Regions from separate parts of the Afipia dichlorophenoxyacetatis genome, predicted to be linked through region 1. Evidence: riboswitches for the same ligand, from Rfam matches in the RefSeq annotation. Region 1 holds a riboswitch; the other holds the start of a gene.

Region 1 (16,099 bases):
GGAGATCGCGCAGTAAAATCATGACGTCAAAGGGTGACAGCAGCCCATCTTTTTCAGAAGCAGATCGCGCGCGGACCGTGACGCGGTGGCGATGGCGCGTGGCGATTTTTGCGGTCGCGGTTGTCATATTTGCGGGCTGTGCCGGATTTGTGTGGTTTTTGTCGCTTGTGCCCCCAAGCGAGCAGAAGCCGTCGCGGAACGCCGACGGCATCGTTGTTCTCACAGGCGGATCATCCCGAGTGTCCGACGCCGTGGAACTTCTCGCGGAAGGTTACGGCAAGCGTCTTTTGATTTCCGGTGTTCATCCCACCAACGGGTTCAGTGATATTCAGAGAACGCTGCCGGAGAGTCAGCAGCTATTGATGTGCTGCGTCGATCTGGACCGATCCGCGGTCAATACACGAAGCAACGCCACCGAAACGCGCCGCTGGGTCACCGAACGCGGTTTTCGGTCATTGATCGTGGTGACATCGAACTATCACATGCCGCGCGCCATCGTGGAACTGTCGCATTCGATGCCGGATATCGAGTTGATTCCGTTCGCCGTCGTAGGCGAGAAATGGCATGAGGAGCCATGGTGGACGAGTGGCGCTGCGCTTCGGCTCCTGCTATCGGAATACGTCAAATACTTGTTTGCCGAGATGCGAGTGGCGTTCGGCGGCGTTGGGCAGGGCGGATTACCGAATACGGAAAATCAGCCGCCGGCAGCGCCTAGAAAGCCGGCCACCGCGTCCGCCAATTGATCGGATTGTTCGATGGTTTCGATATTTTTGCGTTCGCTGATCTACAATATCGTTTTCTATCTGAACACAGTGATCTGGGTTATCTTTGGTCTTCCAACCTATTTCATGCCGCGCTGGGGCATTATTTGGATTGCCAAGAACTGGGGACGTACCAGCATCTGGCTGATGGGCATTATCTGCAACACCAAGGTCGAATATCGCGGTGTCGAGAAGATTCCATCAGGTCCGTTGATCGTTGCGTCCAAGCACCAGTCTGCATGGGAAACCTTTGCACTGCTGCAGTTCTTCGAGCAGCCGCTCTATATCCTCAAGCGCGAGCTGCTGTGGTTGCCCTTCTTCGGCTGGTATCTCAGCAAGGCACAGATGATCGGCGTGAACCGCGGCGCGGGCGCACGCACGCTGATCGAAATGGCGCGGCGCGCGCGCGATGAAGTGCGGCGCGGACGTCAGCTCATCATTTTCCCGGAAGGGACGCGTACGGCAGTGGGGGCGCCGCCACGCTACAAGACCGGCGTCAGCCAGATTTATGTTGGTTGCGGAGTGACGTGCATTCCCGTCGCGCTCAATTCCGGTCTGTTCTGGCCCCGGCGTACTTTCATGCGATATCCAGGCACGATCGTAATTGAATTCCTGGACCCGATTGAGCCCGGCTTGTCGCGTGATGCCTTCACCGAACGCGTGAGCAGCGTCATCGAGGAAGCGACCAATCGTTTGGTGAAGGCAGGTCGTGAGGAACAGGTGCGGCTGGTCGGCTTCTCTGCACCGTCGGCGTTTTCCAGCGAAGTAAAATCCGGCCTATCTTAGGAGGCGCTGGATTGTTCGTCTGACGCATGCCGATGCAGTGCGGCCTCGCCGTGGAGCTTCGCTGCAAGCTGGTGCAGCGGTACGTCACGAATGCCCTGAGCCTCGAGCGCTGCGACTGTCGCGATGATGTATTCGTCGTTGGGGCCATAGTTGCCGTGGCCCTGACGCACCAGGCGCAATTGCTCGTCGAGTGAGAGCCGTCCCGCATATTGGTCGTGGCCGCGGTCCGCGACATAGGCGAGCGCACTGACGCGCTGCCGTGCGTCGCTCCCGATCCAGACCGAGCGCATCACTTCGCGATAGACGTGGGTCGCTTGTTCGCGCTCGCGAAGATATTTGACCGTTGCCTGCCGCTTATCTGCGGCCACCCTGAATGCCATGCCCTGGCACGCACCGCCACGGTCAAGGCCCAGCACAAGCCCCGGCTTTTCGGGGGTGCCGCGGTGAACCATCGAATAAATACAGAGCGAACGGTGCTCGCCGATCAGGCGTGCGAGCTTTTTTTCCAGAAATTCAAATCCGGGATTCCAGATCAGGGAGCCATAACCGAACACCCACAAATCCCCATCGGGAAATTCGGCATCTGAAAGAATTTTTGCGGCCATGCATCATGGCCTACCAGCACGCCGTAGCGTGTGCAACTCACTAGTGTCGCGGTTCTGACATTCGTATTTGCTTGCGGTTAGCTCGTTTACGAATGTCAGAATCCAAGGGACACTAGCAAAGACATAAACCTAGTGCGGTTTTGGATCTAACGTTCGTATGATGGACCATCTGTTAATACCGATACGAACGTCAGATCCACCGCACTAGACTTCAAGACCGTTTGAGTCCACATGGCACCTTTCAAATGCCCAATTCGGGTGCTCTGGGGTTTCTGATGCAGACGTCTCAACTCGCTTCGCGCCGTCGCCTTTGGCCTGTTTTTGTCGCACCGGGACTGTTTTTCCTGCTGGCGGCCGGATGGTGTGGATTCTGGTTCTATGCTGCGTCCCAGATTGATGCGCAGTTCGAGGGCTGGCGGACCCGTGAGGCCAAGGCCGGACGAATCTACGAATGTGACAAGCGCTCTGTGGGCGGCTTTCCGTTCAGAATGGAAGTTCGCTGTGATAACCCGCTGGTGACACTGACGTCGCAGACGTCACAGCAGGTCGCGGATGCGCGATTGACGGCGCGTCTGAAGCAGATCCTGGTCGTGGCGCAAATCTACGATCCAACCAAAATCATCGCCGAATTTACCGGCCCGGCGACAGTCGCTACCGGCGGCCCGGAGCCGCAATTCGGCGCAAACTGGACGCTTGGTCAGGCAAGCGTTGCGGGATTGCCCATCGCGCCGCAACGGATCTCGATGGCGTTCGACAACCCGACGCTCGATCGCATGAACGGTGGCGTTCCAACACCGCTGCTTCGCGCCAACCATCTCGAACTGCACACGCGATTGCTGGAAGGTTCGTTGAGCGACAATCCGGTCGTGGAAACAGCGTTCCAGCTCACCGGCGGAAGTTTGCAGGGATTGCACCCCATTCTCGCGCAGCCGTTCGATGCGGACATTCGCGCACAACTCCGTGGCCTGAAGGATTTTTCACCCAAGCCGTGGCCGGAGCGTTTTCGTGAAATTCAGGCCGCCAACGGGCGTCTCGACTTTACGCAATCCCGGATACAGCAGGGAGACGTGATTGCCGTTGCTGCGGGCTCACTTGCCATCACACCCAACGGGTACCTTGACGGCGAATTGACGATGACGGTGGCGGGCATGGAGAAGGTCGTGCCGATGCTCGGGATCGACAAGTTATTTGCCGATAACGCTGCTCAGCCAGGCAATCGTGGTGGGGCGGGCGTCAACGTACAGGACGTCAACAAACTGATCGGTGCACTCGATCGTGTCATTCCGGGTCTGGGCGATGCCGCGCGCAAGAACGCCAATGCCGGTGTGATGGCTGGAATCAATATGCTCGGAAAGCCATCGACACTCGAAGGCCGCAGCGCGCTGGCGTTTCCGCTGCGGTTTGTCGACGGCGCGGTGTTGATTGGTCCGCTTCGGGTGGCGCAAACCCCGCCGCTGTTCTGATTATTTTTCTGGCGTTTTCTTCGGCAGATTCGCGTGTGGCCGGCCGAAGTCGGCGCTTGCGGTTTCCTGTCCGAGGTTGACGATGCCGCGGCGGATCGCGCGCGTCCGGGTGAATTGGTCGAATAACACTTCGCCGTCGCCACGCCGAATCGCGCGGGTAAGTTTCGACAAATCCTCCTGAAACGCGCCGAGCATCTCGAGCACCGCGTCCTTGTTGGCGAGGAATACGTCGCGCCACATGGTGGGGTCGGAGGCTGCAATACGCGTGAAATCGCGAAAACCGCCGGCGGAGAATTTCAGCACTTCCGAGCGCGTGACGTCTTCAAGCTCGTCGGCGGTGCCGACAATCGTGTAGGCGATCAAATGCGGCAGATGACTGGTAACCGCAAGCACCAGGTCGTGGTGATCCGCGGCCATGGTCTCGACGTTGGCTCCGAGCGCGCGCCAGAATTCTGCGAGCTTTTCCACGGCGGATGGATCGGATCCAGGTGGTGGAGTCAGGATGCACCAGCGGTTGATGAACAGTTCGGCGAAGCCCGCATCGGGACCGGAGTGTTCAGTGCCTGCCACCGGATGAGCGGGAATGAAGTGAACCGTCTTTGGCAAATGCGGCGACATTTCGCGCAGGATCATACCCTTGACGGAGCCGACGTCGGACACGATCGCGCCAGCTTTGAGATGCGGGCCGATGCTCGCGGCGACATCGCCACAGGCGCCGACAGGCACGCAGACAATGACCAGATCGGAGTCCTTCACGGCCTCCGCATTGGTGGTCGCGACCTGGTCCGCGAGTTTTAGCTCTACAGCTCTTTCTTGGACCTGTGGTGAAGCGTCAGTCGCGACCAGCTCGCCCGCGAGGCCGAGCTGCTTCACGGCGCGGACAATTGACGAGCCGATCAGGCCGAGCCCGATGACTGTGACCCGTGCGAATTGCGGCGCGTTGTTCACGTTATTTTTGCCCCATGAATTCGGTGAGCGCTTCGACCACCGAGCGGTTGGCTTCCTCGGTGCCGACCGTCATGCGCAACGCATGCGGCAGCTTGTAGTTCTTCAGCGCGCGCAGGATCAATCCACGCTTGGTGAGGAATGCGTCCGCATCCTCCGCGGTCTTGCCTGCGTCCTGCGGGAAATGAATCAGGATGAAGTTAGCAGCGCTTGGCGTCACAGTGAGCCCAAGCTTGCCGACTTCGTCGGTCAGCCACCCACGCCACTTCTCGTTGTGAGCGCGGGACGTCTCTTGATGCGCGGTGTCCTCCAATGAGGCGATCGCGGCCAGTGTGGCCGGTGTGCTCACATTGAACGGACCTCGGATGCGGTTGACGGCATCGATAATGTTCGCCGGACCGTACATCCAGCCGACGCGCAGCGCGGCAAGGCCGTGAATCTTCGAGAAGGTGCGCGTCATCACCGTATTGTCGGTGGTCGAAACCATCTCGATGCCAGCCTCGTAATCGTTGCGCAGGACATATTCGGAATACGCCGCATCGATCACCAGCAGGACATGCGACGGCAATCCTGCACGCAGGCGCTTTACTTCGTCGAATGGCACATAGGTGCCGGTAGGATTGTTCGGGTTCGCCAGCCACACCATCTTGGTGCGTGGCGTCACGGCGTTGAGGATGGAGTCGACGTCCGCCGTAAAATTCTTTTCCGGCGCGATGACGTTGATGGCGCCGCTCGCCATGGTCGCGATCGGGTACACCAGAAACCCGTGCGTGGTGTGGATCGCCTCATCGCCCTGGCCGAGATAGGTGTGCGCGAGCAGATTCAGAAGCTCATCCGAACCCGCACCACAGATGATGTGGTTGGGATCGAGGCCGTAGGTGCGGCCGATGGCTTCACGCAGCGCGCGCGACGATCCTTCGGGGTAGTCCTCGAGGTGGTTGGCAGCAGATTTGAACGCTTCAATCGCCTTGGGCGATGAGCCCAGCGGAGTTTCATTCGCCGACAATTTGAAAATGCGCCCGCTCAGCCCCGCTCCGCTTTTGCCGGGCGTATAGGGTGCGATATCGAGAATGCCGGGGTTCGGCACGGGACGTGACATCAACTCAACTCCAGAAAGAATAAGGTCTTAGGCTTTAGGTGCGCCGTTTGCTGGCACCGTATAGCGTGTTGCATGGCCCCCGACGAGAGCCGAAGAGCGCACGGATGCCCCGGCTGCGATCAGCGCAGAGGTTATCTTGTCCAACCCCCCGGGGCCTGGCACAGACACCAGCAGCGCCGCACCGTCCGAGGCTTTATCGGGAACTGCGATAATCTCGGAGAACGGCGACAGCGCGCGGGCAACGTCGGCGCTCCAGCCCGAGACACGGACGCTCCACATTTCGATCTCGGTGACCATCGCATCCGCTGCGACACGCGAGACAACGAACACCGGCAGTGCCGCTGGATGGTCTGCGCGTTCGATGAAGGGCAGGCGCGCGATGATCTTCGGTGCACTCTCGGGTTCAAGTGTCAGCCACCAAGGCTCGCGGCTGCTCGTGGCAGAGACCAGTGCGAGGTCGCCTTTCGATTTTGCGCCGGCATCCACCGCTGCGGCCGCACTGAAATGCGCGACGAACGGCACCGTGAAGCCAAAATGGAAGCGTGCGGAATCCCGCATGGCGGACTCGCCGCCAGATAAATCTGCGTGCAGCGAAAACGGTGCCTGGACGTAAGTGAACGTCGAGATGATAACGCGCCAGATGCTCTCGACCGTGTCGAGCGGCAAGATGCCGCGATGACGTTGCGCAAGCCGGCGCATCATGTCGGCTTCGCGTGCAGGACGGAACGCGGAGCCGACTTCCTGGGTCTTCTTCACCGAGATGAGGCGATCGATGATGTCGCCACGCTGCATCAGCAGGCCGTGCACGTGCTCGTCGATGTGATCGATTTCGCGGCGAAGGTCCTGCAGCGAAATGGGGGGCGTGGGCTCTTTGGACATGGGATCAAAATTTCAATTTGCAGCCCGAAAGCCGCGGTGGAAGTCGGTCCTGCAAGGAGGCTGGCTGGCGCCATTGATAGGAGCCGCGCCCCGTGAAAGCAAAGAAAACATTGCCCCTTTAGCGAGGCCGTTCCGGTGCTTACCTTGACGGAGGCCTCGTTGAGCACTACTTTTGGGGCAATCCCGTGGTCATTTGAGCCGGCCGGCTTGCAGCCACGTTAAACAACTCGCTAAACAGGCCGGGGATGAAAGGGATCCCGGCCGAACGTCAGTTCAGGCCGGTTTTTTATGGCCTGAATTCGGTGTCGGTTGTAGCGACTTCCTGAGAGGCCCGTGTTGGTATGGTAAATATTCAGCCGCTCAAGCCCCCGACGGTGCAGCCTGGCGAACGCGCGCATGAGGCAGATCATCCGTCTTCGCAGGTGGCGCAGTTCGGCGCAGACAAGCCGTTGCGGCTCGATAGCGGCGTTGATCTCGCCCCATTTCAGATCGCCTATCAGACCTACGGCCAGCTCAATGCTGACCGCTCGAATGCAATCCTGATCTGTCATGCGTTGACAGGAGATCAGCACGTCGCAAATGTCCATCCAGTCACTGGCAAGGCGGGGTGGTGGCAGACGCTTGTTGGTCCTGGCAAACCCATCGACACCAATCGTTACTTCATCATCTGCTCCAACGTCGTCGGCGGCTGCATGGGCAGCACCGGACCGTCATCGACCAATCCTGCGACCGGCAAACTATGGGGGCTGGATTTTCCAGTCATTACGATCCCTGACATGGTGCGCGCACAGGCGATGCTGATCGACTATCTCGGCATCGAGAAACTGTTTGCTGTTGTCGGCGGATCGATGGGTGGCATGCAGACGCTGCAGTGGACGACGGCTTATCCGGAACGTGTGTTCTCTGCACTCGCAGTCGCCTGCAGTACACGGCATTCGGCGCAGAACATCGCGTTTCATGAGTTGGGCCGTCAGGCTGTAATGGCTGATCCGGATTGGAGCAGCGGACGTTATTTCGAGACGGGTTCTCATCCGCGCCGCGGACTTGGTGTGGCGCGCATGGCGGCGCACATCACTTATCTTTCGGACGCAGCCTTGCATCGAAAATTTGGCCGGCGGTTGCAGGATCGCGAGATGCCGACGTTTTCATTTGATGCGGATTTCGAGGTGGAGAGTTATCTGCGCCATCAGGGATCGTCGTTCGTCGAGCGCTTCGATGCCAACAGTTATCTGTATCTCACCCGCGCAATGGACTATTTTGATATTGGCGCTGATCACCAGGGCGTTCTGGCAGAAGCCTGGCGCGGCACACGCACGCGCTTCTGCGTTGTGTCATTCACCAGCGACTGGCTGTTCCCGACATCGGAATCCCGCGCGGTCGTCCATGCTCTTAACGCCAGCAATGCGCGTGTATCGTTCGCCGAGATCGAGACCGATCGCGGCCACGATGCATTCCTGCTCGATGTGCCTGAATTCATCGATATCTCTCGCGCATTCCTGGAATCGGCTGCGTCCGCGCACGGCCTTTCATCGGTGAGCCGCTAACATGGCGATGCAGGATCAGGCATTTCGTTTAACGGCGCGGCTTCCGGTCAGCGAGGAAGGCTATCGCAGCGATCACTTGTTGGTCGCGCAGATGGTGGAGCCCGGTGCCAAGGTGCTCGACGTTGGCTGCGGCGAAGGCGATCTGCTTCAGCTGCTCGAGACGCGTGGCGTTGACGGCCGCGGTATCGAATTATCTCGTGAGGGCGTGAATCGCTGTGTCGCCAAAGGACTTGCAGTGGTGCAAGGCGACGCAGACACCGACCTCGTCAACTATCCCGACGACTCGTTCGATTATGTGATTTTGTCTCAGACGTTGCAGGCGACGCGTCAGCCCCGCGTGGTGCTGGAAAATCTTTTGCGCATCGGACAAAAAGCAATCGTCTCGTTTCCGAACTTCGGTCACTGGAAGATGCGGCTTCAGCTGCTGGTTAAAGGGCAGATGCCACGCACCGAAAATCTTCCCGCGACGTGGTACGACACGCCGAATATTCATTTCTGCACCATCAAGGATTTCGTGCAGCTCTGCGATGAAATCCACGTGAAGATGGAGCGCGCTGTCGCGCTTGATCTCTACGGCCAACCGTTGCGTCTCAATGCACCGTGGTGGTTCTGGAACATGTTTGGCGAGCAGGGCGTGTTTTTGCTGAGCCGCCGCGATTAACGTAAACGGCCAGAACGAGGCCAAATTCGTTAACATCACCCGCTAAGTTATCATGCGATAAGCGCGTGGCGCATAGCTGTGCTGTTCACAGCCACTTTGAGCCTAATTGTCTTTTTTCTGCCATATCCGGCCCGTTACACGCCCGCTCTCGCATGTCGCTCCGAGAATTTGGAGCGGCGGAAGTTGGGGGTGTAACGAGGACCATGAATGAAAGTAAGTAATGCGTTTCGCCGGCCAGGCGCGCTCACTGCAGTTGCATTGTGCTCACTGGCAATCGTCGCTGTCGCGACACCGGCCTCGGCGAGGCCACACCACGGTGCAAGTCGGCATTTTCACTCACACCACGCCAACAATCACATCAGCAGACATCATCGCTATCGCCACGTCCGGCACGGACGTGCACAGCATGCTGAGCTGAGCGAAAATCAAGCGCCTCAAAGTGCGGGCAGCTTTGGCGTCGTGTCTGATGTTGTCGCGGAAGCTCGCCGTTACATCGGCGGCAATCCGACCGGCCGCAGCTCGCTGTGGTGCGCACGTTTCATGAATTTCGTTCTGCAGCGCTCGGGTCACACGGGCACGGGGTCGGACATGGCGCGTTCATTTGCCAGCTACGGTCACCGCGTGTCCGGGCCGCAAGTTGGCGCGATTGCAGTGATGAGTCGTCGTGGTGGCGGCCATGTCGGTGTTGTGAGCGGTGTTGATGAGAAGGGTAACCCGATCATCATCTCCGGCAATCATGGTCATCGCGTCGCTGAAGCGACCTATTCGCGTGGGCGCGTCTACGCCTACGTCATGCCGTCCAGCTGACGGTTCGATGGTTACCGGCGGTCCATACGCCGCCGGCGACCGCTCGGGACTGAAGGCAGGCCTAGGGCCGTCGTATTTCTGCGCTGATTTTCTCCAAGTTCCCGCTCCGGCGCGCGTTTTCCGACGAATTTTTGGTCCTGCCTCTTTCCCGGGCGGTTCTGGGTTCCCACATTTGGGTCAAGCCGGCCGAGGCGCCGGTCCCCCGTTTCGGGTTGACGAATATCAACGTCGGACGGGAAACCCATTGAAGATGCCGATCTTGTGCTTTCGGGGCAGGATGGCAGGCTGAGGGACACAGAATGAACGTCGAGAAATACACCGACCGTGTGAAGGGATTCATCCAGTCGGCACAGTCATTGGCCGTGCGTGAGGGCCATCAACAGTTCACGCCTCTCCACATCCTCAAGGTCTTGCTGGACGACAGCGAAGGCCTAGCCGGCGGCTTGATCGATCGGTCCGGCGGAAATTCTCGGGCCATTCTCAAGGCCACCGAGGATGCTCTCAACAAGCTTCCAAAAGTTTCGGGTTCTGGTGCGGGGCAGGTCTATCTTGCACCGGCGACCGCACGTGCTCTCGATGCTGCCGAACAGGCGGCCGACAAAGCCGGCGACAGCTTCGTCACCGTTGAACGGCTGTTGCTTGCGCTGGCGCTCGACAAGGACAGCGAGGCGGGCAGCCTGCTCGCCAAGGGCGGGGTCACCCCGCAAAATTTAAATGCCGCGATCAATGCGTTACGCAAGGGCCGTACGGCTGACAGCGCGACCGCAGAGAATGCGTATGACGCGTTGAAAAAATATGCGCGCGATCTGACGCAGGCGGCGCGTGACGGCAAACTCGATCCGGTGATCGGCCGTGACGAGGAAATCCGCCGCACGATCCAGGTGCTCTCACGTCGTACCAAGAATAATCCCGTGCTGATCGGCGAACCCGGCGTGGGCAAGACCGCGATCGTGGAAGGTCTCGCATTGCGCATCGTCAACGGTGACGTGCCGGAAAGCCTGAAGGACAAGAAGCTGCTGTCGCTCGATCTCGGTGCGCTGATTGCCGGTGCAAAATATCGCGGCGAGTTCGAGGAGCGTCTGAAGGCCGTTCTAAACGAGGTCACCGGCTCAGATGGTCAGATCATCCTCTTCATCGACGAGATGCACACGCTCGTTGGTGCCGGCAAGGCGGATGGCGCGATGGATGCGTCCAATCTCCTGAAGCCCGCACTGGCGCGCGGTGAACTTCACTGCATCGGCGCGACCACGCTCGATGAATATCGCAAGCACGTCGAGAAGGATGCCGCGCTCGCTCGCCGCTTCCAGCCGGTGTTCGTCAGCGAGCCGACCGTCGAAGACGCGGTTTCGATCCTGCGTGGGTTGAAGGAAAAGTATGAGCTGCATCACGGTGTCCGCATCACGGACTCCGCGATCGTCTCTGCCGCGATGCTTTCCAACCGCTACATCACCGACCGCTTCCTGCCGGACAAGGCGATCGATCTGATCGACGAGGCCGCCGCGCGGCTGAAGATGCAGATCGATTCCAAGCCGGAAGAACTCGACAACATCGACCGCGAGATTGTGCGATTGAAGATCGAGCAGGAGGCCTTGAGAAAGGAAACCGATTCGGCGTCGAAGGACCGTCTTCAGCGCCTGGAGAAGGAACTTGCCGATCTGGAAGAGAAGGCCGATGCGCTCACCACCAAATGGCAGGCGGAGCGCAGCAAGCTGTCGGACGCGCAGAAGGTCAAAAGCGAGCTGGAGCAGGCGCGCCAGGAACTGACCGATGCGCAGCGGCGTGGCGAGTATCAGAAGGCCGGCGAATTGGCGTATGGGCGCATTCCGTCGCTCGAGAAGCGATTGAAGGACCTTGAGGACAGCGAGCGGGCCGGCGGGGCCGTGCTTGAGGAAGCCGTCACCGCAAATCACGTCGCTCAGGTCGTCTCCCGTTGGACCGGAATTCCGGTCGACAAGATGTTAGAGGGCGAACGCGAGAAGTTGCTCAAGATGGAGCTGCAGCTTGCTGAACGCGTCATCGGTCAGGCCGAGGCCGTTGGAGCTGTGTCGACCGCTGTCCGCCGCTCACGTGCGGGTCTCCAGGATCCAAACCGGCCGATCGGCTCGTTCATGTTCTTAGGTCCCACCGGCGTCGGCAAAACCGAGTTGACGAAAGCGCTCGCGGAATACCTGTTCGATGACGAGACTGCGCTCGTTCGCATGGACATGTCCGAATACATGGAAAAGCACTCGGTCGCACGGCTGATCGGTGCGCCTCCGGGCTATGTCGGTTATGACGAGGGCGGCGCATTGACCGAAGCGGTGCGGCGCAGACCGTATCAGGTCGTGCTGTTTGACGAGATCGAGAAGGCACACCCTGATGTCTTCAACGTGCTTCTCCAGGTGCTCGACGATGGGCGCCTGACCGATGGTCAGGGCCGCACGGTCGACTTCCGCAACACGCTGATCATCATGACGTCGAATCTCGGCTCGGAATATCTGGTCGGGCAGGCGGAGGGCGAAGATACCAGCACCGTGCGCGATGAGGTCATGGCTATCGTCCGCTCGAGCTTCCGGCCCGAGTTCCTCAATCGCGTCGATGAGATCATCCTGTTCCATCGGCTGCAGAGGAGCGAGATGGGGCGCATTGTCGATATCCAGATGCAGCGGCTCTCGCGGCTCTTGGAAGATCGCAAGATCACGCTCTCGCTGGACGACAAGGCGCGCGACTGGCTCGCTGCGAAAGGCTGGGATCCGGCTTACGGGGCTCGCCCGCTGAAGCGGACGATCCAGCGTGCCGTCCAGGATCCACTTGCCGAGATGATTCTCGCGGGGCAGATCCACGACGGTGAGACGGTTGCGATCTCGGCGAATGACACCGGGCTGACCTTCAACGGCAAGCCAGCGAAGGCGGAGCCGGCGGCGGCCATGCCAAAGGGCCGACTGCACTAATTAGGCTGCTTCAATACGGCTGGAGACATCCAGCCGTATTTCCTCAGCGAATCAGCTCAGAACGATGGTGAAAATTAGCGGTCGCCCGCCAGGGCGGTCTTTTGGCCCTTGGCTGCCTGCGGAGCTGGGCGGCCACCGGGGCGATTCGCCATCATGTTGTCGATGCGGTCGCGTTCCGTCTCGAAATTCGACAGCAGCGGACCATCAAGCGACCGGCCGCGCGGAAGCTTGACGCGCATCGGGTCGACGAATCGGCCGTTGACCAAAATTTCGTAGTGGACGTGGGCGCCGGTCGAGAGGCCGGTGGAGCCGACGAAGCCGATGACCTGACCCTGATTGACGCGTTTGCCAGGCTCCATGCCCTTGGCGAAGGCCGTCATGTGGCCGTAAGCGGTCTCATACCCGTTCGGATGTTTAATCTTGATGTACTTGCCATAGCCGCCTTCCCACTGGGCCTTCTCGATGACACCGTTGCCGGAGGCGAAAATCGGGGTGCCGTAAGGAGCAGCCCAGTCCACACCGGTATGCATCTTGGTGTAGCCGAGGATCGGGTGGCGGCGGCCGCCGAAGCCTGAGCGCATGATCGCATTGTTGACCGGCTTGCGGACCAGGAACTTCTTCGCGCTCTTGCCGGTCTCGTCGTAGTAATCGACGACCGAATCATCAGGCGTCTGGAAGCGATAATATTTTTTGGTCTCGCCGCCGACGGTGAGGGCCGCGTAGAGCACTTCGTTCTTTTCGTTGCTGACTGCCGGGGTCTCGTCTTCGCCTGCGAAGAAGACCTCGAACGAATCGCCAGCCTGAACCCTGCGCTGGAAGTCCACATCGTAGGAATAGATGCGAATCATGTCCTCGATGACAGTGGTGGGGACTTTGTTGCGAAGCGCCGTCTCGTAAATGCTTTGATAGAGCCGCACGCCGGTGCCGTCATCGTCATCGTCGTCATCGTCGTCGCTCTTGCTGGCGGTTTCGGTGACACTGTTGAAGCTTTGCACATCGACAGCCACGTACTTTCCGAGGTCGGACAGCGCGGCGACGGCTTCGATGTTGGCGTCGTTGGCCACGATCACACGCACCGGCTGCTGGCGCTGTTGCCCGGGACCGGCCGGAGCCATCAGGATCCGCAATTTCTGGCCTTCCTTCAGGCCGCCATCGCGACCGCGGGCACCGAGATTGTTGGCGATAGCCTGCGCTTCCCCGGGCGTTGCCCCCAAATCGCGCAGGACGCTTTGGACGGAATCGCCCTTCTTGACGATGTGGATACGTTCGCCAACCGGATTGCCGCCGGTGATCTGATCTTTGGTCTTCGGCAGCAGCGTCACGTTTTCAGGCACGACGCGGGTTTCGAAACCGGCATAGGGATCCGGCGTGCCTTCCGCCGCATAGGCCATCTTCAGGTCGGTCGGCATGGTGGACGCGTAACGGACCGCGCTGTTGCCGCGCCAGGTCGAGGCGTCACGCACCCGCATCAGAACTTCGTCGATCGCAACATTGGCTGCGATTTTAGCGCGCGGCAGGACCGCGGTCAGATCGCGCGTCACGAACGAAACTTCGGCATCCGGCTCGGCGGCGCTGGCGGTTTGTTGGTCATCGCTATCCGTAGGGGTGGCGGAGCCGACGTCGGTCAGAAGGCGTTGGGCGTTAAAAGGTGGGATTTTCGCGGAGAGGTCGCTCGTCGCGAGGGACAAATTGCCGGCGATTCGCACGAAGGGACGCACGCGCATCACCTCGCGGTTGCCCGCGCGGGTCGCCGTCGAGACCCGAATCACCTGACGTGCGGCAGCCGAATCACTTGGCGGCGGCAGCCGGTCGCTCTTGCGGGCGACGCTTGCCTTGTCGCTGGCGCCGAACGCTCCGCGCAGTGCGCCTTCGACATGTTCGGGGAGTTTGGCGAACGTCATCTCGCCATCGAGAGACGCAAAAACGGCGCCGCCGATCAGAGCCGCGCCGCACAGACCCGTGAGAATCGTGCCGCTAAACCACTGTACGGATACGCGGCGGCGATCGATAACAGCGGCTTCCGAGCCATCAACTGAAAGCGGGGGCTCATGTCCGAGATCAATGATCCCGGCACGGCCATAGTTTCCCCCGCGTGACATCCCGTGGCTCAAACCGCCTTCCCCCCAAAGTCTTTCATTGGTCAACGAGTGTGGTGCATCCCGAATGCGGCCCTTGTGAGAGCCCGAGATTCCTCGTTGTCTTCATCGAAGCAACCCCACCATGCCCCAAAGTGCTGGTCAGACGGGGTTACGTCAATGCTGTTCGCCTCGTTGATGCCTCGTGCCCTGGACCTCGCCGGTGCTTCCCAGGCTCCCGGCGACTTTTTCGAGCTCGACCGAGCAAATTTTTCCAAAAAAGTTTTGCACGGTAAGGGCATCGCTGGGGGAGAAGAACGTCGCAGGAATGTGGCTCAAGTACGGCTCACCCCCTGATAAATCAGCACTTCTTGCGCGATTCGGTTTTGTCGAACGCGATGCGACGATTTGTTGACAGATGGCGTTGACAAGCCGACTTCGGGGGGCTTATAAACCGGCCACTGAGCGCGGCGGCGCCGGGGCGAATTGCCCAGGCGGGCTTCCGTGCCCGTTAAGCTCCTCTCTCTGATGAGTAAATCAACAGCCGATAGTTGTCGGTTGTTAATTGGCGTCGGAAGAGGTTGCTGGGATCTCTTATAGACAGAGATCGTTGGAATTTTATGACTGCCCGGCTTTGGGTGGTTTTGGGACCTTCGGGTTCCGGGCTGTTTGACAAGTAAAGATGAAGAAAGAGAAACGTGGACGGCGGAGTCCTTGCGGGTCTTGGTTTTTGAGAGCTTCGGCTTTTGGGGATTGAGACCGGACGAAAGACTTCGGCGGTACACGTTTTAAAGGTTACACCATCGCTATCAACGATGTGAATCGTAGATGGCTGTCGGCTTCGGTCGACAAGAATGGTGGGACCTCGTCAAACGTTGTGATCAGCCGGTTCAAAGTTCAAGTCCAACTTGAGAGTTTGATCCTGGCTCAGAGCGAACGCTGGCGGCAGGCTTAACACATGCAAGTCGAGCGGGCGTAGCAATACGTCAGCGGCAGACGGGTGAGTAACGCGTGGGAACGTACCTTTTGGTTCGGAACAACACAGGGAAACTTGTGCTAATACCGAATAAGCCCTTACGGGGAAAGATTTATCGCCGAAAGATCGGCCCGCGTCTGATTAGCTAGTTGGTGAGGTAACGGCTCACCAAGGCGACGATCAGTAGCTGGTCTGAGAGGATGATCAGCCACATTGGGACTGAGACACGGCCCAAACTCCTACGGGAGGCAGCAGTGGGGAATATTGGACAATGGGCGCAAGCCTGATCCAGCCATGCCGCGTGAGTGATGAAGGCCCTAGGGTTGTAAAGCTCTTTTGTGCGGGAAGATAATGACGGTACCGCAAGAATAAGCCCCGGCTAACTTCGTGCCAGCAGCCGCGGTAATACGAAGGGGGCTAGCGTTGCTCGGAATCACTGGGCGTAAAGGGTGCGTAGGCGGGTCTTTAAGTCAGGGGTGAAATCCTGGAGCTCAACTCCAGAACTGCCTTTGATACTGAAGATCTTGAGTTCGGGAGAGGTGAGTGGAACTGCGAGTGTAGAGGTGAA
Region 2 (16,099 bases), 1.0 Mb from region 1:
AGATGCGCGGCAGCGCCGTGAGATGATCGGCGTTTTCAGGGAAGATCATTCCGGGACGGGTCGTGACTGCGGTCTTAAATCCCAGCGTGCGTGCGATGGCAAATTCGCGGGCTGCCGCGGCGGTCTTGTAACCGTAGGGATAAGCGAAATGCAGCGCTGGTTTCTGCAGCTCGGCTTCGATGCGCTCGCGACTGGCGCGCATCTCGCGCGATGCTTCGTCAGTGGTTTCGTTCGCCAGATTGCAGTGACTGATCGTGTGCGCGCCGATCGTCACGAGCGGGTGGCTTGCGAATGACTTCAGCTCGTCCCACGGCATGCAGAGCTCGCGTGCGATCCCGGAATCATCGACGCCATGACGCACGCAGAGGCTGCTGACGGCGTGCTGAACGTGCATGTCGCTCGGCAAGCTCTGAAGCCAGCCGTGGAGCTGGTTGAAGGCGTCCTGCTTGGCGCTTGCACTGTTCGCGTCGATGCGCGTTGCGATGCCGTCCAACTCAACATCGAGCGTGTCGACCGCGGCAATCAGCCGTTCGAGCGCGACCCACCAGAGCCGGCCGCGACCGTCAGCGAAATCGCTTGCGACGTACACGATGAACGGCGCGTCATAGTCCTGCATGACCGGCAGGGCATGGTCGCGATTGTCGCGGTAACCGTCATCGAATGTGAAGCAGGCAAAACGGCGGGTGAAGTCCCGTTCGGTCATCCGTCGGTGCGCCTCGTCCATCGAAACGATGTCGATATTCAGCGCGTGGACGTGGGCCAGGACCTCGCGGAGGAATTCGGGGGTGATTTCGAGGTGCCGATTGGGCTGGAACAAAGAGTCGCGGGCCGGGCGGACGTGATGCAGCATGAAAATTGCGCCCACGCCTGCCAGAATAGGCCGCAAGACGTGGTGAGCGCCGGTGAAGTACAGCGCATCGAAGCCGGCGCGGATGATGTTGTTGCGAAACTGCTTCATTGGCGGTGGGCCGTGCCCGCGTTCGGGTATCGAAGCCGGGATATTTGACCGGAACGGCTGAACAAAGGGTTAGGCGAGCGGGGCAAAAGGCCGGGGAAACGGATGGGCGCATTTCTAGTTTGACACCCAGCCAAGGGTTTGTTTTGTCTGCTTCCCAACAGGTTAAAGGGTTGGAATGAGCCGATTTTCCCGCTGGGGACGTAAATGGTGGCCGGGGTTGATCCCTCTTGCCCTGGTCTGGATCGCTGCGATCTGGACCAGCAGCGTGCCTATCGAGAAAGATCTGGGTGCGCGGGCCGTTGATGCGCTCAAGGACACTGTACTCGACAAAACCCGCGTTGATGTCGCCGGCCGTGATGTCCGGCTCTCCGCAGAGGCGTTCTCGGAAGAGGGGCGGCGCAACGCCGTTTCGCAGGTCGAGGCTGTCGGCGGTGTGCGGCTTGTGAATGATGACACAGGTCTGATTGCCGAGGCCAAGCCGTTCGTCTGGACAGCGGAACGTGATGTCGTGCGGGTGACGCTGGGCGGCAATGCGCCTTTGCCGTCGGTGAAGGCGAAGTTACTCGACACGGCGCGCGCGTCCCTCAAGGGGACTGAAATTGCAGATCATATGACCATGGCGCGGGGGGCGCCGCCGCGTTTCGACAATGCGGTTTTGTTGCTGATCGATCAGATCGGCAGGCTCAAGGAAGGCAAGATCACCTTGAGCGATACCAGCGTGAGCCTTTCCGGCATGGCCCGCGAAATTGGTAACCGCGAGGCGATTGCCGCCGCGCTTAAAAATTTGCCTGAGGGATATTCAGTTGCCGAGAACGCCATCAAGGCGCCGCCCTATATCTTCCAGGCCAACAAAGACCCTGTTGCGAATACCATCACGCTCGCCGGTTACGTTCCGGACAACAACACCCATGCGGCGATTGTGGCTGCGGTTGGCCGCAAGTTCTTCAACGAGAAAATCGTTGATAATCTCAAGGCGAGCACAGGCGCGCCATCCGGCTTCTCAAATGCGGTTATTTCGGCACTCGGTGCGCTGTCGCGGGTTTCGACCGGATCGCTGGTGGTCTCCGATCGCGACGTCAAACTGTCGGGCGACGCGCTTTATGCCGTGGCCGCCAACCAGATCCGCGGCAACTTGAATAGCGATCTCCCTCAGAGCTGGAAGGCCAACGCAGAAGTCTCGGTCAAGCCGGTGGCAAGCCCTGTGGATGCGACAGTCTGTCAGCAGCTGTTTGTCGAGTTGCTGGGCAAGGCCAAGATCAGGTTCGATTCCGGACGCGCAACCATTGATCCCGATTCCATCGGCCTTCTCGATCGGCTGATCGAAACCGCCTTGCGATGTCCGTCCGCCAATATCGAGGTGGCAGGGCATACCGACACCGATGGTGATGATGCGGCCAATCAGTCGCTGTCCGAGAAGCGTGCGCAGGCCGTGGCGGATTACCTGATCAAGGCCGGACTGCCGCCGGACAGGTTGAAGGCGGAAGGCTATGGCAGTTCCAGGCCGGTTGCCGACAACGATACGGATGAAGGCAAAGCCAAAAACCGGCGCATCGAGTTTGTGGTGAGGTAAGGGACATGTTGTATCTCGCCATGTTCAATTGGCCTTGGCTGCTGGCATCGGCCCTGATCGGTCTCGCGATGGGGTGGATTGCGGTGGTTCACCGCGGGCAGGGACTGTCCAACGTCACGATGCGGAAGATCGGCGTATTCGTCGTGGCGCTGATCATTGCGTCCGCCCTGCATCTTGCTCCCGGCCGGGCTGGTTACTGGCTGGACTTGGGGCTCACCATGTTCGCAGTCTATATCGCAAGCTGCGCAGTCGGATCCTGGCTGCGCAACCTTGTGGTTTCGCGCGATATGCCGGCGTCTTGAGAGCCTGTCCCTGACACCCCATTTGAGGGATGCGCCAGTCTACTTTTTGGAGCCTCTCTGGAGGCCTGAATTTGATTATTTTTCAACGGCGGCACCCGTTCGGTCAGCTTCGGTTGCATTAAAAAGTGTCACCGCGACACCAGCCATTCGAATTAATCTTACAGGTCTCGCAGTCGCCGAAAGGGTCTGCTAGGACCTTTGTTAAGCCAATGCATGATAATAACGTGGGTCATGCATGCGTGCTGGTCATGTCGGGTTTGAGGTCTTGATGCTGGAAACACTGCGCGGGGCAATCGCGTATATGCGCGAGAAGCAGCTTCTTCATAAGCTCGGCGTTGCGCTCAGCATCGCGATCATCGCGGCTGCCTGTTACATTCTCTACAATATGCTTCAGGATCTCGATCTCGATGATCTTTATGCAGCCCTGCGCGAAACTGAAGCCCGCACGGTCATCATGGCCGGTCTCTGCGTGGCTGCGGGCTATTTCACCCTGACGTTTTATGACCTCTTCGCCCTGCGAACCATTGGTCGTAACGAAGTGCCGTACGGCATCGCCGCTTTCGCAGGTTTCACCAGCTATTCCATCGGCCACAACGTTGGCGCCAGCGTTTTCACGGGCGGCGTCGTGCGGTATCGCATTTACTCAGCGCACGGTCTCTCCGCTATCGACGTTGCCAAGATCTGCTTTCTGGCAGGATTGACCTTTTGGCTAGGTAACGCAGCAGTGCTCGGCATGGGCGTTGCGTACCACCCGGAGGCGGCCGCTTCCATCGACAAGCTGCCGGTTTGGCTCAATCGCTTCGCCGCAATCTGCATCCTGATTGCTCTGGCCCTCTATGTCATCTGGGTTTCGATCCGTCCGCGTGAGGTGGGTCGCGGCAACTGGACGGTTACGCTGCCGGGAGGCCGGCTTACCTTGCTGCAGATCGGGATTGGCATCGTCGATCTCGGTTTTTGCGCCCTGGCGATGTATTTCCTGGTTCCGGATGAGCCGCATGTCGGCTTCATCGTCGTGGCGGTTATCTTTGTCTCGGCGACGCTCTTAGGCTTCGCCAGCCACTCGCCGGGCGGTCTTGGTGTTTTCGACGCCGCCATGCTGGTCGGGCTGTTCCAGTACGATAAGGAAGAGCTGCTGGCGGGCATGCTGCTGTTTCGTGTGCTCTATTATCTTGTGCCTTTTGTTCTTTCCGTCATCTTGCTCTCGCTTCGGGAGCTTATCGTCGCGCTTCGGGCGAAGCGGGTCGCGGCGGCCTTGCGCAGACTGGATGAAGCTGCGAAGCCGCAATCACCCCAAGGCTCGCGGTCTCCCGCTTCATAATTCGAGACCGCATTCATTGCGCACAGGCAGTTTCCGGCGGCATGACGACGACGAATTCATCGACCTCAAGCTTCGCACCTTGGCCTGATCGGCTGAGGCGTTCGGCCATCGTTTTGATCGCTGTCATGCTGGGCTTGTCCGCGGCGGTGGCGTTCGGCGGACTCTCGCCTTCGCATGCGGGACTGATCTTTATTTGCGTGCTCGGAGCGGCGCTGGTGCCCTGGAGCCTGCATCACGCTGTGCCGGTCACCGACGATCAAGCCGGCATGAGACCCGCCGAGACGCCGGTCGTTCAGGCGCTGGTTGGGGGAATGCCGGAAGCTGCGGTGCTGCTCGATCGCGCGGGCCGCGTGCTGCATTTCAACGTTGCCGCCGGCCAACTCGCCCCGGCTTTGCGCAAGAACGAACTTGCGCTGTTCGCGTTGCGCACGCCAGAGATCATCACCGCGCTGCGTCAGGCGATTGCAACGCGTGAACCACAACGCACCACTTATGTCGATCACGTGCCAATCGACCGCTGGATGGAAGTGATCGTGACCCCTCTGTTGTTGCCGACGGCATTCGGCGGCACGGAGTATTGCATTCTCATGACATTCCACGACCAGACGCCGCTGCGCCGGGTTGAGGAAATGCGTGCGGATTTCGTTGCCAACGCGAGCCACGAGCTGCGCACGCCGCTGGCGGCACTATCGGGATTCATCGACACCCTGCAGGGGCCGGCGCGTGATGACGTCAGGGCGCGCGAGCGATTTCTCGGTATCATGCATGCGCAAGCCACGCGTATGGCGCGGTTGATCGACGACCTGCTGTCGCTGTCACGCGTTGAACTCAGCGCGCACGTGCGGCCGGACACGTTGGTCGACATCGTTCCGCTGGTGCACCAGGTGATCGACGGGCTGGAGCCGCTGGCAAGCGAACGGCAAGTCTCCATCGAGGCTGAGTTGCCCAGGACGTCGGTGACCATTGCCGGCGATACTGAGGAACTGCTGCGGCTGTTCGAGAACCTGATTGAAAATGGCCTCAAATATGGCGCGTCCGGTGGCCGGGTGGTTGTTTCACTGACGGAACCATCGAGCAAAGATGTCAACGAAATCCGTTTCGCGGTTCGCGACTTCGGACCGGGCATCGCCCCCGAGCATTTGCCGCGGCTGACAGAGCGGTTCTATCGCGTTGATGTCGGTGACAGTCGTGCGCAGGGTGGCACCGGTCTTGGTTTGTCGCTGGTGAAGCATATTGTGCAGCGGCATCGCGGGCGGTTGCTCATCGAGAGCATATTCGGCCACGGCGCTACATTTACAGCTTGCTTTCCCGCTCTGAAGGGGCCGGCGAAGGAATAGTGCAGAAGTCGAGGTGCTGTATTTGCCTTGCGTGGCTGCTGCACCTTTGTCCCTGACCTCGCGATCTTCCAGGCAATAAAAAAGCCTCATCGGTCAACCGATGAGGCTTTCGTGTTTTGCGTTGAAGCTGCGGCTTACTTACCTGGAACGCGTGCCTGACGGCGGCGGTCGCCCGCCGGCTGATAGGCGATGCGCGAGTGATGTGCGCAGTAGGGCAGGCTATTCAGGGCCTTGCCGCCGCAGAAGAAGAAGTCCGGGCTGCCCGGATCGCCGACCGGCCAGTGGCAGGTGCTTTCATTCAGCTCCAGCAGAGACAGCCGCTGGCTCATGGGAACCACGTTGTCGTAAGCGATCGGATCGGGTTCAACCTCCACCTCGAAGGCCTGCGCGAGGGCGGTGTTCCCGCGCGACACCGGGCGGCTGATCCGCATCATGTGTTGGGCGGGGCGCACCTTGCGCTGCCGTGGGGCGGCCGAGGATGGGCTCTTGGCGCGACCCGAGAGTCCAAGCCGGTGGACTTTTCCGATCACGGCATTTCGGGTGATATTTCCAAGCTCGGCTGCAATCTGGCTCGCCGACAGTCCGGCTTCCCAGAGCTTTTTCAGTTGTTCAACGCGATCGTCGGTCCAGCTCATCACCGTCATCGCACACTTCCTTTTGATATCGCACCGGCCGTTCTGGCGCGGCGTCGCGATTGCAAATTTCTAAAATCCCTGCGGTCAGAATCCCTTAGCCCTCGCCGACCGTATAAAAACGACCGGGCGTTTACGCCTACACCGGGACCATCGAGGATCAGAACTGCCGCACGAGATGTCGTATCCGACAATGCGAAAGCTACAATATGGCGCGACTCACGCGCAAGAGTCGGCCATTGCGCGTCCACATGTTCCGAATCAAAAGCAACTGAATTCGTCGTCCTGTCATGTTGCAAACGACGCTGAGGTGTCCTCCGAGGGGTTTACGCGCACGTGGTGCGGAACGTTCCGGGGCTGTTTTTGAAGGCCAAATGACGCCAGAAAACGGCTTTGGTTCGTGTTGACACCTGTAGGGTCCCCAATAGAATGACCCGTGCGTGCCGCCTTTCCGGGCGGCACGTTTTGTTTCCGGGGCAGGCAAGCGAGCACAACGGCATCTCCGTACTCGCAATTGTTGCCAGCCTAACACTGCAATCAGGTCGTCATGAGCCAAAGCGCCAAGCCGCAAGTCGAGTCCCACATGTTGCCGGTTTTTGCCCGGGTCGATGTCGCGTTCGAACGCGGCGAAGGACCCTGGCTGATCTCGACCAAAGGGGACCGCTATCTCGATTTCACCAGCGGCGTTGCGGTGAATGCGCTCGGCCATGCGCATCCGCATCTCGTTGCGGCGCTGCAGGAGCAGGCCGCCAAGCTCTGGCATGTCTCCAATCTTTTCAGGATTCCGGAAGGCGAGCGCCTTGCTGCGCGGCTGTGTGAAGTGAGCTTTGCCGACGTTGTCTTCTTCTGCAATTCCGGTGCAGAGGCGATGGAAGCCTGCATCAAGATGGCGCGCAAGTATCAGGCTGCGAACGGCAAGCCGGAACGCTATCGCCTGATTACCTTTGAAGGCGCTTTCCACGGCCGTACGCTCGCGACGCTCGCGGCAGGTGGCCAGCAGAAATATCTCGAAGGTTTCGGACCGGTCGTCGAAGGTTTCGATCAAGTGCCGCTCGGCGATCTCGAAGCCGTCAAGAAAGCAATCGGTCCGCACACCGCAGGTATCATCATCGAGCCATGGCAAGGTGAGGGCGGCGTGCGTGCCGCGGATCCCTCATTCTTCCGTGCCCTGCGCCAGCTGTGCGACGAACAGAAGCTCGTTCTGGTGTTCGATGAAGTGCAGACCGGCATGGGCCGTATCGGCTCGCTGTTCGCGCATGAGCGCACTGGCGTTACGCCTGACATCATGGCGCTGGCGAAAGCACTTGGTGGCGGCTTCCCGATGGGGGCATGCCTTGCGACGTCGGCGGCTGCTGTCGGCATGACGCCGGGAACGCATGGTTCGACATTCGGCGGCAACCTGCTGGCGGCCGCTGCCGGCAACGCCACGCTGGATGTGATGCTTGCGCCAGGATTCTTTGATCACGTGCAACGCATGTCGCTGTTCCTGAAACAGAAGCTTGCAGCGATTGTCGATCGCTATCCTGACGTCGTCAGCGGTGTGCGCGGCGATGGGCTTCTCATCGGCTTGAAAGCTGTCGTGCCGGCTGCTGATCTCGGCGTTGCGTTGCGCGATGAAAAGCTTCTCACTGTTGGTGCGGGTGAAAACGTCGTGCGCTTGCTGCCGCCGTTGATCGTCACTGAAGCTGAGATCGAGGATGCTGTTGCGCGCGTCGAGCGGGCTTGTGTGAAGTTCTCGCAGACCGCGTCGATGCAGGGGGCTGCGCAATGAGTGCAGCACCTCGTCATTTCCTTGATCTGTTCGATGTTCCAACTGCGGAATTGCGGTCGATTCTCGATGCCAGCGTCGCAATCAAGAAGCAGCTCAAAAGCAGCGCGAAGCCGGACAAGCCGCTCGAAGGCAAAACGCTTGCGATGATTTTCGACAAGCCGTCGACGCGGACCCGCGTTTCGTTCGATGTTGGTATGCGCCAGCTTGGCGGCGAAGCGATTATGCTGACCGGCGCTGAAATGCAGCTCGGCCGTGGCGAAACCATTGCCGATACCGCTCGCGTGCTGTCCCGCTTCGTCGATGCCATTATGATCCGCATCCTCAGCCATGATGCGCTGATGGAACTCGCGACATATGCCACCGTCCCGGTCATCAACGGCCTGACGCGCCGTTCGCATCCTTGCCAGGTGATGGCGGACGTCATGACGTTCGAGGAGCATCTCGGCCCCATCAAGGGACGCACCGTGGCCTGGACCGGCGATGACAACAACGTGCTGGCGTCTTGGGCGCATGCGGCAGAGCGTTTCAGCTTCAACCTTCGCGTCGCAACGCCGCCGGAACTCGCGCCAAACAAGCTGCTGAAAGACTGGATCAAGTCGGCGAACGCACCGATCGTGCTGGGTACAAGCGCGGAAGAAATGGTGCGCGGGGCGGATTGCGTTGTCACCGATACGTGGGTGTCGATGGGCGACAAGGATGGTGAACACCGGCACAACCTGCTCAAGCCTTATCAGGTCAATTCCAAGCTGATGTCGCTCGCCAAGCCGGAAGCGATTTTCATGCACTGTCTGCCGGCGCATCGGGGTGACGAGGTGACCGACGAGGTCATCGATGGTCCGCAGTCCGTGGTGTTCGACGAGGCTGAGAACCGTCTGCACGCTCAAAAGGGCATTCTGGCCTGGTGCTTGAACGCGGTCTCGTGATTTGGGCCAGTCTCTTTTCTGCGCGGCGAAGTGACCTATATAGGTGAAGTATGGCTTCGGCAGGCGTTCCACGCCGCCGGAGCATTATGTCCGCTGGTTTGAGCATTCATCTGCCGCAAGCCAAATCCACCTCATCAGAGAATGCTCATGACGCTTGAGACTTCTGTCCGCGCTCCGTCAGCCACGCCTGTCGATGATGCCGTCCTCCCGTTCGAGGTGAGCGCGCTGGATGTGCGCGGCCGGCTGACGAAAATGGGGCCGGCTCTCGATGAGATTTTGACCAAGCACGATTATCCGGCACCGGTCGGCAAGCTGCTTGGCGAGGCGATCGTGCTGACGACGTTGCTCGGCTCAACGTTGAAATTCAATGGACGCTTTATTCTGCAAACCCAGACCGACGGCCCCGTGTCACTGATCGTGGTCGATTTTCATGCGCCAGACCGGCTGCGTGCTTATGCCCGTTTTGATGCGAGCAGGCTTGAGGCTGGTCAGGATTCCGCGGCTCTGCTCGGCCACGGTCATCTCGCCATGACCATCGATCAAGGTCCCGATATGAGCCGCTATCAGGGGCTGGTCGCGCTGGAAGGCGGCAACCTTGAAGATGCCGCACATGAGTATTTCCTGCGCTCGGAGCAGATCCCGACGCGTGTGCGCCTTGCCGTTGGCGAGGAATTTCGTGGTGGCGATGGTCCGAAGCACCGTTGGCGCGGCGGCGGCATGTTGATGCAGTTTCTGCCGAAGGCGCCGGAGCGCGCGCGGCAGCCGGATCTTCATCCCGGCGACGCGCCCGAGGGCATCGTGGCGCATGAGGTCGCGGAGGACGACGCTTGGGCTGAGGGGCAGTCGTTGTTCGGGACCATTGAGGACGTCGAGTTGATCGATCCCGAATTGTCGGGCGAGCGCTTGTTGTTCCGGCTGTTCCACGAGCGGGGCGTGCGGGTGTTCCCAACTCAGGACGTTTGTGCGCGGTGCTCCTGTTCGCGCGACGCGGTGGCGGGAATGCTGTCCAGCTTCACGCCGGAAGATCGCGAGAGCATGGTGGAAAACAACAAGGTCGTCGTCACCTGCGAGTTCTGCAGCTCGGTCTACGAATTCACGCCGGACGAAGCTGGCGTCGTGCCGCACGCCGGGAATGGGGCAGTCAAAGATTAATTCAGGGTTCGCCTCTGGCCGGGGCTGTCGAGCGAGAACGTCGGAATATCGATTTCAAACGGCTCGCCGTCCTCGGTGACCATCTGATAGCTCCCGGTCATAAATCCTGATGCTGTGGAGAGAGGTACGCCACTGGTGTACTCAAACCTTTCGCCCGGCTCGAGGATGGGCTGCTCACCGACAACCCCCTCACCATGGACTTCCTGGTTCCGTCCCGTTCCGTCGGTAATGATCCAATGCCGCGTTTTAAGCTGTACGGTTTCGCGCCCCGAATTGACGATGACAATGGTGTAAGCCCAGAAAAACCGGCCATCCTCGGCAGAGGAGCGCTCCGGCATGAAAGTCGGCTCGACGATCACTTCGATCTGGCGGGTGACGGCGCGGTACATGAATTGATCCAAATCCGGTCTATCCTAGGAGTGTCAGGGGGCTCGGCCCAAGCATCCGTTGATTGTCTTCCATACTAACTCCGGTCTCGACGGCAAGATACGAGCCGGAACGATCATTGTTTCACGCGGTTTTTATCCAGCATGCTTCGGGAGAAGTGTCCATTTGAATGCTTGCAAATTGCGGGCCGTATTGATCTTCCGTAAGACTGCGGGACGGAAGCTTGGTTTTCCCAACGGTGCCGAAATCGAATGACACTCGTGACCCCTCAGATGACCGATCGGGCCGTCGTGGAGGTGCCGTCCTTTAAAGTGGCAGCACCGGTGTCCACGAGTGAGCGCGAACTGCGTCTCGATCTCTTTCGCGGTATCGCGTTGTGGCTGATCTTCATCGATCACCTGCCACCCAATATTTTGACTTGGTTCACGATCCGCAATTACGGGTTCAGCGACGCCACCGAGATTTTCATTTTCATTTCCGGATACACCGCGGCGTTCGTTTATAGCCGCGCCATGCTTGACCGCGGCTTCGTGGTGGCAAGCGCGCGGATCTTCAAGCGCGTTTGGCAGATCTATGTCGCCCACGTCTTTCTTTTCACGATTTACCTGGCGGAGATTTCCTACATCGCCACCCGGTTTGAAAATCCGCTCTACGCGGAGGAAATGGGCATCCTCGATTTTCTGAAGCAGCCGGATGTCATGATCGTACAGGCGCTGCTGTTGAAATTCCGTCCCGTCAATATGGACGTGCTGCCGCTCTACATCGTGCTGATGATGTTTCTGCCGCTGATCCTGTGGTTGATGCAGCGCAAGGCGGATGTGACGCTCGCGCTTGCAGTCATTCTCTATGCGATCACCTGGGAGTTTGATCTCTATCTGCCGGCCTATCCCGGCGGCTTTTGGGCCTTCAATCCATTTGCCTGGCAATTGCTGTTCGTCTTCGGTGCCTGGTGCGCGCTTGGCGGGGCGAAACGTATGGCACGCATACTGTCGTCGCAGATCACGTTTTGGCTCTGTATCGCCTATCTGCTGTTTGCCTTCTGCGTGACGCTGACCTGGCATGTCCCACAGCTCAACACGTTCATGCCGCGCTGGCTGGAGAGCTGGATGTATCCGATCAACAAAACGGACCTCGACGTTCTTCGTTTCGTCCACTTCCTTGCGCTGGCTGCGATTGTGGTGCGTTTCCTGCCCAAGGACTGGCCTGGCCTGAAATCCCCCTGGCTGCGCCCCGTCATTCTGTGCGGCCAGCACTCGCTTGAGATCTTTTGTCTGGGCGTGTTTCTGGCCTTTGCCGGGCACTTCATTCTCGCCGAGTTTTCCGGCAGTGCCTGGATGCATTTCCTCATCAGCGTCTCAGGAATCGTTATTATGTCCGCCGCGGCGTGGCTTTTTTCGTGGTACAAGACTGAAGTGGGCAAGAGCGGAAAGCGGGCGAAAGCCGCAGAGGGCGATGCCGACCTCGCCGGAGGCGGATCATGAAGGCGGTATTGATTGCAGGTGTTCTGGCAGGCCTCCTCGCCCTCGTCCCTGCGCGGGCCGAGGATGCGCCGACTTGCACCGTGCCGTCCTATCTTGTCACCACGGAAAGCCCGCTAGCCAAGGTGGCTGCGGCCGTCAAAGACGGCAAACCCCTGAATATTCTTGTGGTGGGCACTGGTTCGTCCGGCTTGGCCGGTCCCGACGGCGCAAGTGCGGCCTATCCGGCGCGGCTGGAAGCAGCCTTACGCGAGAGGCTGCCCAAATCCACCGTCAATGTCAGGGCGGATATCAGGGCAAAGAAAACGGCTGGGGAAGTGGCCGACGACTTAGAGGCATTCATCGGGAAAATGCCGGAGGACCAGAAGCCGGCTCTGGTGATCTGGCAGACCGGAACCATTGACGCGATGCGCTCCATCGATCCGGATGATTTCCGGGCCGCGCTGGGTCAGGGGGTTGATGCGCTGCAAAAGGCAGGCGCGGACGTGCTCTTGATGAATTTGCAGTACAACCCACGTATGGAGACGATGCTTTCGGTCTCGCCGTACAACGATACGATGCGTGTTGTCGCGCAGGAGCACGATATCCCGCTGTTCGATCGCTTTTCGATCATGCGCCACTGGAATGATATTGGTGATTTCGATTTGTTTGGCCAGGTTCACGGCTTTGGAATGGCAAGACGAGTTCACGATTGCATCGGCCGGTCGCTTGCGACGATGATCATCGAGGCGTCGCGCATCAACCCGGCGGAGCTTGGGATGCAGCGTTGATGCGCTCTGATTTTCGATCGGTTATTTCTGTTTCAGTGATTGCCGCACTCTTCCTGTCAATTCACCCCGCTCAACCGTTCGCGCAAACTGAAGCAGTGAAGACGGATGCGGCGAAGCCACCCGTGCAAAAAGGCCTCGCGACGAAAGCCATTGAGGCCGCGAAAGGTGCTGCGCGCGAGGCTGGCGATATTTTGTCGCGCGTCCCGTGCTTGCCCGCCAAGGGGCTGACCGAAGTTCCGGGCTCGTTGCCGAGGGTTGCGCGCCGGATCGCGGCAGGGGATCCTGTGAAAATCGTCGCGTTCGGCTCGTCCACGACCGTGGGATACGGCACGTCCTCGCCGGCCTATACCTACCCGAACCGGCTGTTGGATCAGCTGCGCAGAAAATTTCCGACGGCTGACATCACCATCGTCAATCGTGGCATGGGCGGTCAGGACACGCCTGAAATGATGAAGCGTTTTGATGAGGCTGTTCTCGCAGAAAATCCGGATCTGGTGATCTGGCAGCTCGGCACCAATACCGTCCTCCGCGGTGGCGCCGAGGACGTTGCCGCAACCGCGGCTCTTTTAGAGGACGGTATTGGGCAGCTTCAGGCGCGCGGCATCGATGTGGTGTTGATTGATCCGCAATATGTGCCTGCGGTGACTGCAAAGGCAGAGAACGCCAGCGCGATGGTGAAATTGCTCGCCGAGGTTGGGAAGCTCAAGCATGTTGCCGTGTTTCCGCGCTTTGAAGTCATGCGGCAATGGCATCAGGACGAGAAGATACCGTTCGACAAATTTGTCATTGGCGACGGTTTACACATGAACGATTGGGGCTATGCCTGCTTTGCGCAATTGCTCGGCGACACCATCATCAAGTCGGTCGGGCAGGTGAAGGCTGGTGCCAACACTCCGACCAATGTCATGACGTTTCGCCCGATGTGAGCGAGGACCAGGCTCGCCTCGTTGAAGGCAAGACAATAAAAGGGAGGGGCGCAAGTTCAGCTTGCGTCCCCTCCAGTGTCTGAAGAGGTTTATGCCTTTTCCAGTGCGGCCGCCAAATCCTCGATCAAGTCGTCGGGGTGTTCGAGACCGGCCGAGAAGCGAATGAAGCCCTCGCTGATACCAAGCTCTGCGCGCGCTTCCGGCGTCAAACGCTGATGCGTCGTGGTTGCCGGATGCGTCACGATGCTCTTGGAATCGCCGAGGTTGTTCGAGATCTTTGCGAGCTTGAGGGCGTTCAGCGTCCGGAACGCAGCGGCCTTGCCGCCTTTCACCTCGAAGCCGATCAGCGTTGAGCCGCCACGCATCTGCTTCTTGACGATCTCGGCCTGCGGATGATCGCTACGGCCGGGATAGACCAGCCGCGAGATTTTCGAGTGCTTTGCCAGGACATCGGCGAGCGCCGCAGCCGTTTCGGTCTGCGCCTTGACGCGAATGCTGAGTGTTTCGAGTCCCTTCAGCAGTACCCAGGCATTGAATGGCGACATCGCAGGGCCGGTCTGGCGCAGGAACGTATGGATGTGTTCCTGGATGAAGTCGTTCGACGACAGAATGACGCCGCCGAGACAGCGGCCCTGTCCGTCGATGTGTTTGGTGGCGGAATAGACGACGACATCTGCGCCGAGCGCGAGCGGGCTCTGCCAGATCGGTGTCGCGAAAACATTATCCACGACCAACCGTGCACCGCCGCGATGGGCGACCTCAGCGACCGCGCTGATATCGACCACGTCGAGGGTTGGGTTGGTCGGGCTTTCAAGGAAGCAGGTCTTCGTATTCGGCTGCATCGCCTTTTGCCACTGATCGAGGTCGTGACCGTCGACCAGTGTGGATTGAATACCGTAGCGGGGCAGCAAATCCTCGACCACATAACGGCACGAGCCGAACAGAGCTTTTGCAGCCACGACGTGATCGCCTACCCGGAGCGGCGCGAGGATCGCGGTGGTGACCGCAGCCATGCCGGTTGCAGTCGCACGCGCGGCTTCCGCGCCTTCGAGTTCGACCATGCGCTGCTCGAACATCGCGACCGTCGGATTAGAAAACCGCGAATAGAGAAAACCTGGATCCTGCCCAGTGAAGCGCGCTTCGCACTGTTCGGCGCTGTCGTAGATAAAGCCTTGAGTCAGGAATAGCGCTTCAGACGTTTCACCGTATTGTGAGCGTAATGCGCCGCCGTGAACGAGGCGTGTTTCAGGCCGATAGGCGTGGGTTGGCTTGGGGGCAGGGACCTTCACTTCAGACATGTGACCTCCGTCGTGGCCATCCTGAAGATGGACACAAAAAAACCGGCCTGGATAAAATCCACAGGCCGGGATCACACTGGTCCCCGGCCTGTTTAGCGAGTTATTTAACGTGGCTGCAAGCCGGCCGGCTCAAATGACCACGGGATAAGTCGTAGGCTTAGTCCCGCCTGCTCTTTCCGTCAAGCACCCCATCGGATACTCGATAAAGTGTGTATTTTGCCGGCCGAGGGGATCGGCAACCGAGGACTGAAAAGTGTCGTTTACGCTCGCCCCAGATGCGACTGGCATCCTCCCGGACCGCATGATTGCGGCGATGGCCGACGCCGGCCTGATCCTGCCGGAATATCCGTTCGTCGAAAGCCAGATCCAGCCCGCGAGCCTCGACCTGCGTTTGGGAAATATCGCGTACCGTGTGCGCGCCTCGTTCCTGCCGGGACCAAAATCGACGGTTGCGGAACGCATCGATGAATTGAAGCTGCACGAGATCGATCTGTCCGATGACGCGGTGCTGGAAACCAACTGCGTTTACATCGTGCCATTGCTCGAGAGCCTTGCGCTGCCGCCGAACATTCTCGCTGCCGCCAATCCGAAGAGTTCGACGGGCCGGCTCGATGTTTTCACCCGGGTCATCACCGATGGCACGCGCCGCTTCGATATGATCGGCGCCGGATATCACGGGCCGCTCTATGCGGAGATCAGTCCGAAGACCTTCCCCGTGCTGCTACGCGAAGGATCAAGGTTGTCGCAGATTCGTTTCCGCGCAGGGCACCCAACGCTTGATGGCGATGAATTGCAGGCGCTGCACGCCAAGGAGCGGCTTGTCGATGTCGACAACGCCGACCTCGCAAATGGCGTTGCGGTGAGCGTTGATCTGTCCGGCGAAGGTTCCGATGGGTTTGTCGGCTATCGGGCCAAGCGCCACACCGGCGTCGTGGATGTTGATCGCCGCAGCGGTTACTCGGTGGGTGAATTCTGGGAGCCGATCAAAGCACGGCCGGATCGTAGCCTGATCCTTGATCCCGGTGAGTTTTATATTCTTGCTTCCAAGGAAGCAGTGCAGGTGCCGCCGGATTTCGCTGCCGAGATGGTGCCGTTCGATCCGCTGGTCGGCGAATTCCGCGTGCACTATGCGGGCTTTTTCGATCCTGGCTTCGGCTACGCCGGTGCCGGTGGTCAAGGCTCGCGCGCAGTGCTGGAAGTTCGTTCGCGCGAAGTGCCCTTCATTCTCGAGCACGGCCAGATCGTCGGTCGTCTCGTCTATGAGAAGATGCTGGGGC

The links. A riboswitch is a leader RNA that binds a small molecule or an ion and turns the genes downstream of it on or off. The one in region 1 is predicted to bind S-adenosylmethionine.
Region 2: another riboswitch for S-adenosylmethionine. It lies ahead of ACZ5C3_RS02415 (O-succinylhomoserine sulfhydrylase); the one in region 1 lies ahead of metX (homoserine O-acetyltransferase MetX).

Annotation. Positions count from the first base shown of each region.
Region 1 covers NZ_AP029250.1:5,436,746-5,452,844, reverse strand. Annotated here, with positions in the region: gene ACZ5C3_RS25545 (YdcF family protein) at 21-743, shown strand; gene ACZ5C3_RS25540 (lysophospholipid acyltransferase family protein) at 756-1,547, shown strand; gene ACZ5C3_RS25535 (gamma-glutamylcyclotransferase) at 1,544-2,152, opposite strand; gene ACZ5C3_RS25530 (DUF2125 domain-containing protein) at 2,428-3,615, shown strand; gene ACZ5C3_RS25525 (prephenate/arogenate dehydrogenase family protein) at 3,616-4,563, opposite strand; gene hisC (histidinol-phosphate transaminase) at 4,565-5,659, opposite strand; gene ACZ5C3_RS25515 (chorismate mutase) at 5,687-6,538, opposite strand; SAM riboswitch at 6,714-6,793, shown strand; gene metX (homoserine O-acetyltransferase MetX) at 6,880-8,082, shown strand; gene metW (methionine biosynthesis protein MetW) at 8,084-8,743, shown strand; gene ACZ5C3_RS25500 (TIGR02594 family protein) at 8,951-9,550, shown strand; gene clpB (ATP-dependent chaperone ClpB) at 9,850-12,480, shown strand; gene ACZ5C3_RS25490 (peptidoglycan DD-metalloendopeptidase family protein) at 12,555-14,591, opposite strand; rRNA gene ACZ5C3_RS25485 (16S ribosomal RNA) at 15,460-16,099, shown strand, end outside.
Region 2 covers NZ_AP029250.1:505,899-521,997, forward strand. Annotated here, with positions in the region: gene ACZ5C3_RS02350 (polysaccharide deacetylase family protein) at 1-958, opposite strand, end outside; gene ACZ5C3_RS02355 (OmpA family protein) at 1,134-2,528, shown strand; gene ACZ5C3_RS02360 (hypothetical protein) at 2,534-2,830, shown strand; gene ACZ5C3_RS02365 (lysylphosphatidylglycerol synthase domain-containing protein) at 3,099-4,148, shown strand; gene ACZ5C3_RS02370 (ATP-binding protein) at 4,274-5,485, shown strand; gene ACZ5C3_RS02375 (GcrA family cell cycle regulator) at 5,620-6,129, opposite strand; gene ACZ5C3_RS02380 (acetylornithine transaminase) at 6,665-7,888, shown strand; gene argF (ornithine carbamoyltransferase) at 7,885-8,811, shown strand; gene ACZ5C3_RS02390 (Hsp33 family molecular chaperone) at 8,959-9,963, shown strand; gene apaG (Co2+/Mg2+ efflux protein ApaG) at 9,960-10,352, opposite strand; gene ACZ5C3_RS02400 (OpgC domain-containing protein) at 10,602-11,831, shown strand; gene ACZ5C3_RS02405 (SGNH/GDSL hydrolase family protein) at 11,828-12,598, shown strand; gene ACZ5C3_RS02410 (SGNH/GDSL hydrolase family protein) at 12,598-13,524, shown strand; gene ACZ5C3_RS02415 (O-succinylhomoserine sulfhydrylase) at 13,614-14,822, opposite strand; SAM riboswitch at 14,894-14,973, opposite strand; gene ACZ5C3_RS02420 (2'-deoxycytidine 5'-triphosphate deaminase) at 15,076-16,099, shown strand, end outside.